DNA from 4 places in the Chryseobacterium sp. StRB126 genome. Region 2 is predicted to be linked to each of the others. Evidence: riboswitches for the same ligand, from Rfam matches in the RefSeq annotation. Region 2 holds a riboswitch; each other region holds the start of a gene.

Region 1 (3,164 bases), 1.4 Mb from region 2:
ACGGATAACAAACAGATGTCTATCCATACAGGAAGTACTATAAAAGGATCTGAAGGAAATTTTACTCAGGGAGTAGATGCCTACAGGGAGGTTACCTTAGACTTGCCTAAAAATGCAATAGTAGATAACAAAGCACCTAAAATTACTGTTAAAGCAGACTTTGATAAATTATTGACAGGTAAAATCAACACCATTGTATTGGTTACCGGAACAGGATCAGATGGTAATGCCACTCCGAATATCCATACAGCCAATCAAATGATAAAGTTTGTGGATAACTTAGGTGGAAATGGTTCCAGTGATATTTCCGGAATGTTTTCTGTAAGCAGTGTTGAAAACTAGATTTATCCCAGCTGCAATGGAAAAAGGAATAAGTATTTTAGCGATTTTTATACTGTTAATCTCTTGTAATAACGATCATTATGAGCCGGTTCCGCTTGATAATCCGCAATTATCACTCAATATTCCTTTGGGGTTTCCGGAGCTCAATACTTCGGTGAATTCCAATAGACCTACAAAATATGGGGTGGAGCTGGGAGAGAAGCTATTTCATGAAAAAAGACTGAGTGCAGATAATACCATTTCCTGCTCCAGCTGTCACATTCAGGGAAATGCTTTTGCGGATAACAATGTTCAGGCGATAGGTATTCAGAATAGAGTAGGGCTGCGGAATGTACCGACTATTCAGAACATGATGTTTATGAAGTTTTATAATTGGGACGGGAATATTCTTCAATTGGAAAACCAATCGCTGGTTCCTATTATCACTCATGAAGAAATGGGTTCTTCTATTTTGGAAGTCATTGGTAAAATAAAGGATGATCTTCTATATAAAGATTTATTCAGAAAAGCCTTTGGAGATGAAACCGTTACTCCGGAAAGAATTTATAAAAGTATTGCACAGTATGAATACACGCTAATTTCCGCTAATAGCAAGTATGATAAAGTAAAACGAAATGAAGGGGAAACTTTTACAGATAACGAAGCTCAGGGGTACCGGACTTTTCAACAAAAATGTGTAAGCTGCCATAGCACAGAGCTTTTTACCGATCAGAGCTTCAGAAATATTGGATTTCCACTAAATACCAATACCAATGAGGCAGGACGTGGGAGAGTAACAGGTCTTCCGCAAGATTATATGAGCTTTAGGGTTCCTTCATTAAGAAATGTAGAATATACGGCTCCTTATGGAAGTTTCGGGCAGTTTCCAACTTTAAAAGCCGTTCTTGATTATTTTGATAAAGGGGTTCTGGATGCTGATAATCTTGATCCTATCTTTAAAAACAATGGAAACACAATTCCTCTCACAGAACAGGAAAAGACTAATCTTATCTTGTTTATGAAAACTTTGAGCGACCGTGAATTTGTGAAAGATAAGCAAAGAAACTCCAATAGAAATTGATTGTTTAAATCCCGTTACAAGCTAACGGGATTTTTCATGTTTATGCATTGATAATCATTTTATTCTGCATCACATTGTATCTGGCAGGATTTTTATATCTTTGCCGAAATTTGGTGAGCCGTAACAGGCTCTTAAAAGGGAATCCGGTGAAAATCCGGAACAGACCCGCTGCTGTAAGCTCCACGCCAAAGTTTTTGAAGAATATATCCACTGTTTTTACGAATGGGAAGGATTTCAAAAATGGAGTAAGTCAGAAGACCTGCCAGAATAAATAAACGTTTGACGCTTTCGTGGAATAAAGCTTAGGACTACAATGATGCTGTGCAGTAAATGCTGTGCTTTGTCATTGCTTTTCTTATATCCATTAGCGTCATCATTATCCCTGAATGAGCTAATGGTGGCAAAACTGACTACATCTCAACTTCATAAAATTGTTTTCACAATAAGTGTGTTAACATCACAATTCTTGTTTTCTCAAACCAAGAAAAAAGATACTATTAAAGAAGAAGCTATAAAGGCGGTCAATATTTACAAAAAGAACTTTAAGGAGATCTTACCGGCCCAGACTTTACAGGGCGAAGAGCTCGAAAGGCTGAACAGCCACTCTGTTGCCGATGCGTTGAGGTACTTTTCAGGAATTCAGATCAAAGATTATGGTGGAATGGGTGGTTTGAAGACCGTCAATATCCGAAGTATGGGCAGCCAGCATGTAGGAGTATTCTATGATGGTATTCAATTAGGTAATGCCCAAAACGGATTGGTAGACCTGGGAAGATATTCTCTGGATGATCTGGAAGAAATTTCATTGTACAACGGGCAGAAAAGTGAGATTTTCCAACCCGCAAAAGACTTCGGGTCATCAGGATCAATTTATTTACAACCCAAAACACCAGTATTTACAGGAAATAGAAAAACCAATCTTACCATAAGAGCCAAAAGTGCCTCCATTGATTTATTTAATCCTTCTTTTCGGTTAGAGCAGAAGATATCAAAACGGATAGCAGCAAGCTTTAGTGCAGAATTTCTCCAGAGCGATGGTCTTTACAAATTTCGTTATGGCAGGAAGTTTCCCAATGGTACAACAGCTTCTGATACCATTTCTAAAAGATATGATTCAGATATTAAAGCAAAACGCTTTGAAACATCTGTGAATGGAACTTTGAATAACGGAAACTGGAATATTCGAGGTTATGGTTATATTTCAAACCGTGGGATTCCTGCCCCTATTGTGAAAAATCGCTTTAAGGCCAGAGGAGCAAGAATGTTGGATGAAAATTATTTTGTACAGGCCAATTTCAGGAAAAAGCTGTTTCCTAAGTTTGAAACACAGCTGAAGGCAAAATTTGCCTATGATTACACTTATTTCAATGATACGGTACGATCTCAATCCGGGATGCCTGCGAAAAATACTTATATTCAAAGGGAGGTTTATGTTTCCTCTTCCAATTTATATTCAATTACCCCTAATTGGGATGTCAGTTTAAACGGAGATTTCCAGTACAATAACCTTGATGCTGATTTGTATAATTTTTCTTATCCTACCCGTTATACAAGCCTGGTTGCATTGGCCACAACCTATCAGTGGAACAGATTTAAATTCTTGGGAAGCTTGTTAGGTACATTTACTTCAGAAAAGGTCAAAATGAATATCAAACCTGATGACAGAAGAGAATGGACTCCTGCTTTCTTCATGAGCTATCAGCCTGCTTCTATACCGGAACTTACCCTTAGAGCTTTCTATAAAAATATCTTCAGGCTCCCA
Region 2 (3,164 bases):
AGAAATGGTAATATGGGAAATTACAGTTCAGCATCTTATGATGTGTATGTATTTAATAGTACCAGAATGGCTTTTGTAAAAAGTAAAGAACTTACCGACCTGGGATCAAATTATTTTGATTTCTTTGAAACAGATCCGGTTCGTAAACGTATCATTACTTTTGGAAAGGATGGGTGCTGCCGATTTTTCACCACAGAATTTGAAGTAATTCCTCAAAAAGGACTTGATAAGGTGCTTGAAAAAGAAGAGGACAGCAGCGAAGATGGTTATGTGAAAGTTATTATAAAAGAAAAGAAAAACAATAAATGGACTACCAGAACCAAGGTATATCCATCAGATCAATACAATAGATAAAAGTAAGATGAAGATTCAAAAAGAGATTGATTTTATCCTGGCAGTAGATGCCCTGAAAAATGTACAGCGAAGAAATTATAATGCAGATGATTCCAGAAGAGAGAATACAGCAGAGCACTCGTGGCAGATCATTATTTTAGCACAAATCCTTTATCCTTATGCGAAAAATAGAACGGATATAGATTTGTTGAGAGTGATTAGAATGCTTTCCATTCATGACCTTGTGGAGATTGAAGCAGGAGATACTTTCCTTTTCGATGAAGCCGCTATGGTAGGGAAGTTTGAAAGAGAAAAGATTTCTGCACAGAAGATCTTCGGAATTCTGGATGAACCTTTACGTTCGGAATTCTTTAACCTATGGCTTGAATTTGAAGAAGAAGCTACTCCGGATGCAATTTTTGCTTGTTCCATCGATAGAATTATGCCATTCATTCTGAATTCCCATACTTCAGGAAAAAGCTGGACGGAAGCTGGAGTTACCGAAAAGCAAATCAGAAATATGCTTGAAAATGCTATTAACAGAGCATCAGATGAAATGGGAGAGGCTTTTGAACTGCTGCTGAACAGAAGTCTGGAAACAGAAAAAGTTTTAAAGTAAAAAGGATATAAAGTTTCGGGCGGCCAAAGGCCGCCCGAAACTTTTGTATTTATAGTATCTGGATTGGTTTCTTGAATTCATCAATCGCTACAAAAGTAAAATCACCTACAATTGCTTTTTCTCTTTCGTAAGAGTACATTTGTTCTGTGTAGATTTCAACGTTTACCTTCATACTGGTTTTTCCAACGTATGAAACTTTTCCGATAAGCTCTACGATTGTTCCTGCAGGAATTGGCTTTTTAAAATCGATTTTGTCACTGCTTACTGTTACCACTCTTTTTCTTGCGAAACGGGTTGCTGCAATAAAGGCTACTTCATCCATCAGCTGCATGGCAGTACCTCCGAAAAGGGTATCGTAATGATTGGTTGTGTTAGGGAAAACCGCTTTGAAGATTCTGGTTTCGGCAGCTTCAATTCTTTCTTCTGTAGTCATATTTCATTATTAATTAAGGCGAAATGAAATCGTATCAAAACAACAGAATAATGACAGGAACTTTGGAAATCCCTGAAACAATCCATCAGATCAATAAAACTTCAAATCGCGAAAGTTTCTTGTTTAAGAAATCGGCAGGTCTCCTGACTTGTAACATCATTTATCTCCTTCCCATGCCTCGCACAGTGGATCTTTTGATAAAGACTTCAGTTACTTACAGTTGCGCGACAGTCCGTGATTTTCACACGGTTCCCTTTTAATCTGCGGTTATGCAGAACCAGTTTCTGTGATGAATAAGCGTAAACTTTTTCGGTGCAAAAATAATGAATTTATTCCGGATTATGATAAATAATCTGGCTGATTACTCTTCCCTTCTTGATGGTCCAAAGAGTAGTATATCTGTATTCTCCTGTGCCATTAGTCATATAAAGGAAGATATTGTCATTGTCTAAAGAAGTTACTCCTACGTTATTAAAGTCCATGGTAGGCTGGAACATATTTTTAATAGCTTCTCTTACAAAAACAGAACCTCTTCCAGGCTGTTGAAGCCTGATCGACTTGATCTCAGTCATTCCTTCAGGAAGATCATTTCCAATTCCCCATGGCTTTACTTTATCAATGGTAAGAAGTTTTCCTTCTGCGTCTTTTTCCTTCTTGCGGTAACCGGCATTGGATGGATACACATCAATAACAACCTTGCTTCTTTGGGCGGTAGGAATCTTAGGATCGGAATTATCTGTGAAGATGAGTGATCTTCCGTTTTTAGATTTAGAAGGAGTATAGGCTGGAAGCTGATCCACAAAGGCGATACGTTCTTTATTTACCATTCCCTCTTTGTCAAGCGTTTCATAGCGTACAAACGGTTTGTCTTCGTCTTGTTTTTCAGGATATTTAATCCAGATCCATTCCGTTTCTCCCGGAGCAGGTTTTACATAAACAAAAACATCCCCTTTACGCATACGGATCTTGTCTACAATTTTTCTGTAGTTATCCTTATGTACGCGTACATTGGCATATCCTTCTTCAGCTTTTACAACCCCAAAAGGAACTTTGTTCTGACCTTTAACGAAGGCTAAAGAAAAAATACTGAATGCAGATAGATAAAACGCTTTGTTTACTGAAATCATCTTAATAAATTTTAGATTTCCAAATATATAAATTAAATGCTTTTCAGCAGTATACAGACTATTTTTTAATTTGATTAATATCCATTGTATAAATTTCGTTCGCGAGAATTTTGTCGAAAACAAACTGAGGTTGAGTATAAATATCAACTTTATCAATTGTTTGTACAGAAAACTGACCTGTTCCAATCATTTTCTCGGTTTGCTTTTTCTTGCTTTCATCAGACATCATAAAGAAGAGTGATTTAAGTCTTTTTCCTTCATTACGCTTGTAGTAAAGGTTTTCTTCGCGTTCAAAATTTTTATCTTCAGAATATTTCGCATTGTCGATGAGGCTTTTTCTATCTTTCCCTCTCATATCGTCTATTAATAAAAGGTCTTTATGTTTATTTACAAAAGCTCTTGGAAACAGAAAGCTTAATACCGGGCTTGAAATCAGTTTACTGAATGCCATACTTCCTATGAATCTGGGCTCAGTTTCAGGATAGAACATAAATGCTTTTACAACGGATAAACTCATCCAGTTAAAAGCTTTTGCTCCCAATAAACCTGAACATCCGTTTGTTACAATACGTACTTCTTCAATATGCTGCCTTTCCTGCTTCAAAATCTCACTGGGAATGATAGAAGTTACGTAATCTGCCTTTTCTCCAAA
Region 3 (3,164 bases), 2.5 Mb from region 2:
ATTGGAGGTGCCGCTTTGAAATTAGAGGATTTCTCTAAGATTATTGAGGGTTTCAATTAATTGATAAGAACAATATATAGAAAATAGAGCCCTTGGAGTAATCTTCAAGGGCTTTTATTATACGTTTTGGCTAAAGCCAATGGAAATTTATTTTTATCTTTTAAACGGGCTGAAGCCCGTTTCTATTGAATTATTCAATCTAGATACAATAAAAAACGGCGGAATAAATCCCGCCGTTTTCCGTTAAAAAAATCTAATTATTGAATATCGACTATATACATAGTTCCTTTGTCAACCTTCCCTGTTTTAGGAAGGATTTTAGCTTTAGCATTTCCGGCTCCGTCATCTACCACTCCAAAATCATCATCATTAAAAACAGCCAGTTTATTATTTCCTAAATAAACAATTCCCTCAAACTTATCATGTTCATAGCCCAGCTTTGCAACCAGATCTACGGCTAATTTTTTAGAAACAGGTTTAATTCCTGCTGTGGTAAGCTCGTCCCAGGTACACTGTTCCAGAGCTTTGCCGTTTATTTTCATTCCATCTACGGCTGCAAGGTCGGTTCCATTTACGTCTGTTGCTTCGCTTAGGTTGATTCTGTATACTTTTTTAATTCCACCCTGCGTTCCGAAATTACCGTCTCTTTCAATCACAAGGAATTCATTACTCCCTAATGCTGTAATGTCACAAACTGAATCAGAAGCGCCACCATCTTGTTTATACAGATATTGTTTCGTTTGTCCGGTATTAATATCAAAAGTTACAATTCTCGTTAAAGTTGCATTGGTTGCCAAAGCTTTTGATGGAACAAACATCATTGACTGCATTGTTCCTACCAATGTTTTTCCATCTGGAGTCATACAAAGTCCTTCCATTCCTCTGTTGGCTCTTCTTTTCGCTAAAACAGCTGGTAATTTTCTTGTTCCTGTGTTCACACCCATTGGGCTTATTCTTTCCATCTCTACTCCATCGGCATTGTAGTGAACGATGTGTGGACCATATTCATCAGAAACCCAGAATGTACCATCTGGTGCTGCTACAATACTTTCACTGTCTAACCCATATTTATCCGTACCCAGCTCATTTCCTGCTGCATCATAGGCTATTTCGCCTGTACTTCCCATTCCTGCTGGGTTTGGAAGCCCTGTAATAGGCTGTCCGGATGGATTTTTAAGCTTAATATATTTAATAACTTCCACTTTTCCTTCAGCATTAATTTTAAAATGCATAATGGTTGGAGTAAAATTAGGTGTTAAAAATTTCTTTCCGCTTTTAAAATCAGTATTTGGGCCACGGTCTGTAATAACATAAAATTCTCCTTTTCTTGTAGGATGAGCTGCCGCTCCGGAGCCGAATCCACCATTAATTACATCTACTCCGTTCACTGTTGCCAGTGTTGTAAAAGGAAACTCCTGAGGAAGTTTAGAGTAATTAATATCCTGATTATTTATATTGTTGTCATCGTCTTTGCTGCATGACCATAGTGTAGACATCACCAAAGCAGATAATAATAACTTTTTCATATTAACTTTTATGGCGCGAAAGTATAAATTGATTGTAAACTGATCTTGAATGCAATAATAATTCTATTTTAACAATAGAACCTTGAGATGAATTCAATATAAACAACAAAACACCTTAATTACCCGGAAAAATCAAAAACAAAACACCAATTCATTATCAATCAATAAAATCCATCATTAAAAACACTGGAAACAGATCTATAATTCACAAAACAGATATCAAAATTTATATGATATATTTGCACCGTTTTTAAGGTTGAACACTGTTCACAATAGGGAATCAAGTGAGAATATCATTCAAATCTTGAGCTGTACCCGCAACTGTAAGCTGTTTTTACCTATAGCTATTAAAATGTACCACTGGATCAACATCCGGGAAGGTTGGCTATAGGATGCGAGCCAGGAGACCTGCCTTGAACACAATTTAGATTTCAGAATTAAAGATAATTCTGTTAATACATAAGTTTCGGGAATAAAACTTTAATTTAATTATATCATGAGAAAAATCTATTTTTTTTTCTTACTGCTTTGTACGCAGTTTTTCTTTGCCCAATTCACAGAAAACGACATCAAGTTTTGGGTAGGAACCGGTTCTAAAAAGGCTTATTTCATTGCCGATTTCAATGACAACAATACGCCTACATCTTATGTTTGGGGCTATCGTTTTGATGGTGATAATTTAATGGCCGAAGACATGATTAACGCTATTGCGGCTGCAGAACCTAAAATAGAGGCTGACATTCCTTCAGGATTTCTGTACAGTTTCAAGTACAATCACCATACTCCAAGTACAGATGATTACTGGATTACCTGGACCGGGTCAAATTCCGGAAATATGTCCAATCAAAATAATGGTGTAGGATATACGGCTTTAACAGACGGGCTATGGTTTGGTATTACTTATGGTCTTGACTTCATTGATATTCCACCATCAACTCCAGTGCCAGCCTACAGCTCTCAATGGTATACCTCATCTCAAATTACCCATTGGATTGGAACAGGAACCAATAAAAGTCTTGTTGTTCTTGATTTTGGAACCCATAATTCTAATGGCAATGCCAACTCTTTTGTTTTTGGAATTCAGTACAATGGTACTCTGACAGCAGTGCAGGCCCTAGAGCTTATCCAAGCTCAGGCTCCTTATTTCAATTTTATTTCCAGCAATAATCAGATTTCCAATTTGTCATTAAATACCTTTACTGGAAACAACTCCGGAACAGAAAGCTGGAAATTATACACCGGAAAAGATCTTTCCAGCTGGCAGAACAAGGCTGATCTGAGCCAAGTCCAATTGAGTAACAATACATGGTTTGGATTAAGCTTTGGAGACAGAAGACCTTTCACACCTACTGAAGCAAGTAATGCTACATTGTCTGTTGCCTCAATAAATAAGAAAGCATCATTCAATATTTATCCTAATCCAACGAGTGATTTTATTCAGGTTAAAACATCTGAAAATATCAAAGAAATTAATATTTACTCATCTTTAGGACAAAAAGTACTGACTTCCCAGACAGCTAAGATTAATGTTAAACCTTTAAATACTGGGGTGTATTGGGTAGAGATTAAGACGAAGAATGGGGCTACTGTTCATAAGGTTGTGAAGAAGTAGAAATAACCACCCAGTCAAAAAATTCT
Region 4 (3,164 bases), 1.2 Mb from region 2:
TCTAGGTGGCGTTGTTGGTGGCGTTATCGGAGGAGTAGGTACTATCGTTGGTGGTGTTGTCGGCGGTGTAGGCTCTACAGTAGGTGGTGTTATCGGCGGTGTAGGTACCGTTGTTGGAAACGCTTTATGCCAAACACAATGTGTAGTTAATGGTGTAATCCACATCAAATTATTAGAGTGTGGTTCTACTTGCTAATCAGCAGCTCCATTAAAAGTTAAAAATATACCGCTCTGAAAAGAGCGGTTTTGTTTTTTTGGACATATCCTTTTGCAGTTTAAGCAAATACCTTGTAGAGTTCTTGTCATTGTCATTCTAAATGGAATGAAACAAAGTGGAATGAAAAATCTACTAAAAATGGACAAGATTCAGATTCGGAACACTATTTATTGGTTACACGTTCATAGCTACATTCGCTCTATAAAGTAAGGCCGTGATTATTCTTAACTTCAGCCATTACAAATGTACTGTGTGTACTTCCTATAGAATCTACAGAACCCAGTTTATTGAAAACAAAGTCCTGGTAATGCTTCATATCCCGAACCTGAACCTTTAAGAGAAAATCAAAATCTCCGGAAATGTTGTAGCATTCCGCCACTTCTGGAATTTCCAGAATTTCTTTTACAAAATCATAGCCTACCGAACGATCATGAATCTTTAATTTGATCTGACAAAATACCGTAAATCCACGGTTAAGCTTTTCAGCATCCAAAACGGCAGCATATCTCTTCACAAAACCTTCCTGTTCAAGCCTTTTTACCCGTTCAAAAACAGGAGAAGGGGACAGATTAATCTCCTTTGCAAGCTCTTTAACCGTCAGTTTTGCATTATTCTGAAGCAGTTTCAGCAGTTTTATATCCTTATCATCAAGTTGTTCCACAGAATATTATTCTTTTAAGGTTTAAAATCATTCAAATTTACAGAATTATATCCTGTTAAAATACAAACTAAAAGCAATATTAACCGAATAAAACACTTTTAATTGAATATATATTCTGTTTAAGTAATTTTACACAAAATTAAAATCTATTATTAAACTTAATATTGATAATAGATCAGTTCTTTACCATCTTCATCAAACAGGAAAGGTTTTACTTAACGTAGATTAATAGGGAATCGTGTGAGAATCACGAGCTGTCGCGCAACTGTAAGTAACACACCAAAGGTTTCTGTCCTTGGATATCCACTGCCAAAAGCGGGAAGGATGACGGAAACTGTTACAAGTCAGGAGACCTGCCTTTACTGAATTGACAATGCTTTCGCGGTCTGAAGCTTTTGAGTCATACAGATGATATTGGCAATGCATTTTCCTTTTGGAGAATTGTATTATTTGCCTGTATCATTGACTTCAGAGATTTTCTTACCCTACAAAGCATTCCGAAGCATTTTAAAGAGCTTTAAAATAAAGTGTAATCTAAAATTTGTAAAAATGCAAACTCACATTCTGGGCTATCCGCGTATTGGTAGCAAAAGAGAACTTAAGAAAGCCTGCGAACAGTATTGGTCAGGTAAAATTGTTTTGGAAGAACTTCTTACAGCAGGAAGAACTATCTGCAGCCAGAACTGGAACCTTCAGAAAGAAGCCGGAATAGATCTTATTCCGTGTAATGATTTTTCTTATTACGATCAGGTATTGGATATGAGCCTGGTAATAGGAGCCATTCCTACACGCTATCATGAAGTAGCGCTTAAAAAAAACAATTCTGAACTGGATCTTTATTTTGCGATGGCCAGAGGCTATCAGAAAGACGGATTGGACATTACAGCGATGGAAATGACCAAATGGTTTGATACCAATTACCATTATATTGTTCCGGAATTTTATAACAACCAGCAGTTTAAGCTTACTTCAGATAAAATTTTCAATGAATTTGCTGGTGCTAAACAGGCAGGAATCAATGCAAAACCTGCGATTATCGGTCTGATCTCTTATTTACTGTTAGGGAAGGAAAAAGAAGAAGGATTTGATAAACTGGATCTTGCTCACAATCTACTCTCTGTTTACGTAGAGATATTATCAAAACTTCAGGCTCAAGGTGCTGAATGGATTCAGTTTGACGAACCCTTCCTTGCATTAGATATTACAGAAAAAGCACAAGAAACCTATACTTTTGTGTACGCTGAGCTTAGAAGACTGTTCCCAAAACTGAAATTCATTATAGCCACTTATTTTGAAGGCCTAAAGAACAACTTATCACTTTCAGTTTCGCTTCCAGTCAATGTGTTGCATATTGATTTGGTAAGAAGTCCGGAACAGTTAGAAGACGTTCTTCATGCTATTCCTGAAAACCTGAGCTTATCTCTTGGAGTGGTAGACGGAAGAAACATCTGGAAAAATGATTATGAAAAATCGTTGTCTTTTATTACAAAAGCAGTTGAAAAATTGGGACCTGAGAGGGTTTTCATCGCTCCATCAAGTTCACTTTTGCATTCACCATGTGATGTAGACTTTGAAACCAGTCTCGATCCCGAAATAAAAAACTGGCTGGCTTTCGCTAAACAAAAGGTAAAAGAAGTGGTATCCCTTAAAGAATTGGCATCCGGAACCTCTGAAAGTCCTATTTTACAGGATTTTGAGGATAATAAGAAAGCAATTTCAGACAGAAAAACGTCTCCACTCATCCATAATGAAGAAGTAAAATTAAGAGCAGCATCTGTTACGGAACAAGATTCACAAAGAAAAAATCCGTTCAATATCCGTAAAGAAGAGCAACAAAAGACCTTACAGCTTCCATTATTTCCTACAACCACTATCGGGTCATTTCCACAAACTGCTGAAGTAAGAAGCTGGAGAGCAAAATTCAAAAAAGGAGAATTAACGGCAGAGCAATATGATGCTTTATTAAAAGAGGAAACCCAGAGAACCATTCGCTGGCAGGAAAACATCGGAATTGATGTTCTTGTTCATGGAGAATATGAGCGTAATGATATGGTGGAATATTTCGGAGAACAGCTGAAAGGGTTTATCTTCACTAAAAATGGCTGGGTACAAAGCTATGGAAGCCGTTGTGTAAAACCTCCGATCATTTTTGGAGACGTTTTCCGCCCGGAACCTATGACGATTTACTGGTCTCAATATGCCCAATCTCAAACCAATCAATGGGTAAAAGGAATGTTAACAGGTCCTGTTACTATTCTACAATGGTCATTTGTACGTGACGATCAG

Evidence for each region. A riboswitch is a leader RNA that binds a small molecule or an ion and turns the genes downstream of it on or off. The one in region 2 is predicted to bind cobalamin.
Region 1: it holds a riboswitch for cobalamin, as region 2 does, so the genes downstream of both, CHSO_RS00740 (TonB-dependent receptor plug domain-containing protein) here and CHSO_RS19235 (acyl-CoA thioesterase) in region 2, are expected to answer to the same signal.
Region 3: it holds a riboswitch for cobalamin, as region 2 does, so the genes downstream of both, CHSO_RS08005 (T9SS type A sorting domain-containing protein) here and CHSO_RS19235 (acyl-CoA thioesterase) in region 2, are expected to answer to the same signal.
Region 4: it holds a riboswitch for cobalamin, as region 2 does, so the genes downstream of both, metE (5-methyltetrahydropteroyltriglutamate--homocysteine S-methyltransferase) here and CHSO_RS19235 (acyl-CoA thioesterase) in region 2, are expected to answer to the same signal.

The regions. Positions count from the first base shown of each region.
Region 1 is NZ_AP014624.1:149,404-152,567, reverse strand. Features, by position in the region: gene CHSO_RS00750 (MbnP family protein) at 1-342, shown strand, start outside; gene CHSO_RS00745 (cytochrome-c peroxidase) at 359-1,402, shown strand; cobalamin riboswitch at 1,497-1,684, shown strand; gene CHSO_RS00740 (TonB-dependent receptor plug domain-containing protein) at 1,743-3,164, shown strand, end outside.
Region 2 is NZ_AP014624.1:4,275,722-4,278,885, reverse strand. Features, by position in the region: gene CHSO_RS19245 (XAC2610-related protein) at 1-354, shown strand, start outside; gene CHSO_RS19240 (HD domain-containing protein) at 362-952, shown strand; gene CHSO_RS19235 (acyl-CoA thioesterase) at 1,002-1,385, opposite strand; cobalamin riboswitch at 1,501-1,682, opposite strand; gene CHSO_RS19230 (hypothetical protein) at 1,715-2,512, opposite strand; gene CHSO_RS19225 (hypothetical protein) at 2,571-3,164, opposite strand, start outside.
Region 3 is NZ_AP014624.1:1,764,646-1,767,809, reverse strand. Features, by position in the region: gene tpiA (triose-phosphate isomerase) at 1-60, shown strand, start outside; gene CHSO_RS08010 (esterase-like activity of phytase family protein) at 258-1,526, opposite strand; cobalamin riboswitch at 1,763-1,957, shown strand; gene CHSO_RS08005 (T9SS type A sorting domain-containing protein) at 2,023-3,138, shown strand.
Region 4 is NZ_AP014624.1:3,046,999-3,050,162, forward strand. Features, by position in the region: gene CHSO_RS25965 (bacteriocin-like protein) at 1-196, shown strand, start outside; gene CHSO_RS13780 (Lrp/AsnC family transcriptional regulator) at 417-878, opposite strand; cobalamin riboswitch at 1,068-1,254, shown strand; gene metE (5-methyltetrahydropteroyltriglutamate--homocysteine S-methyltransferase) at 1,428-3,164, shown strand, end outside.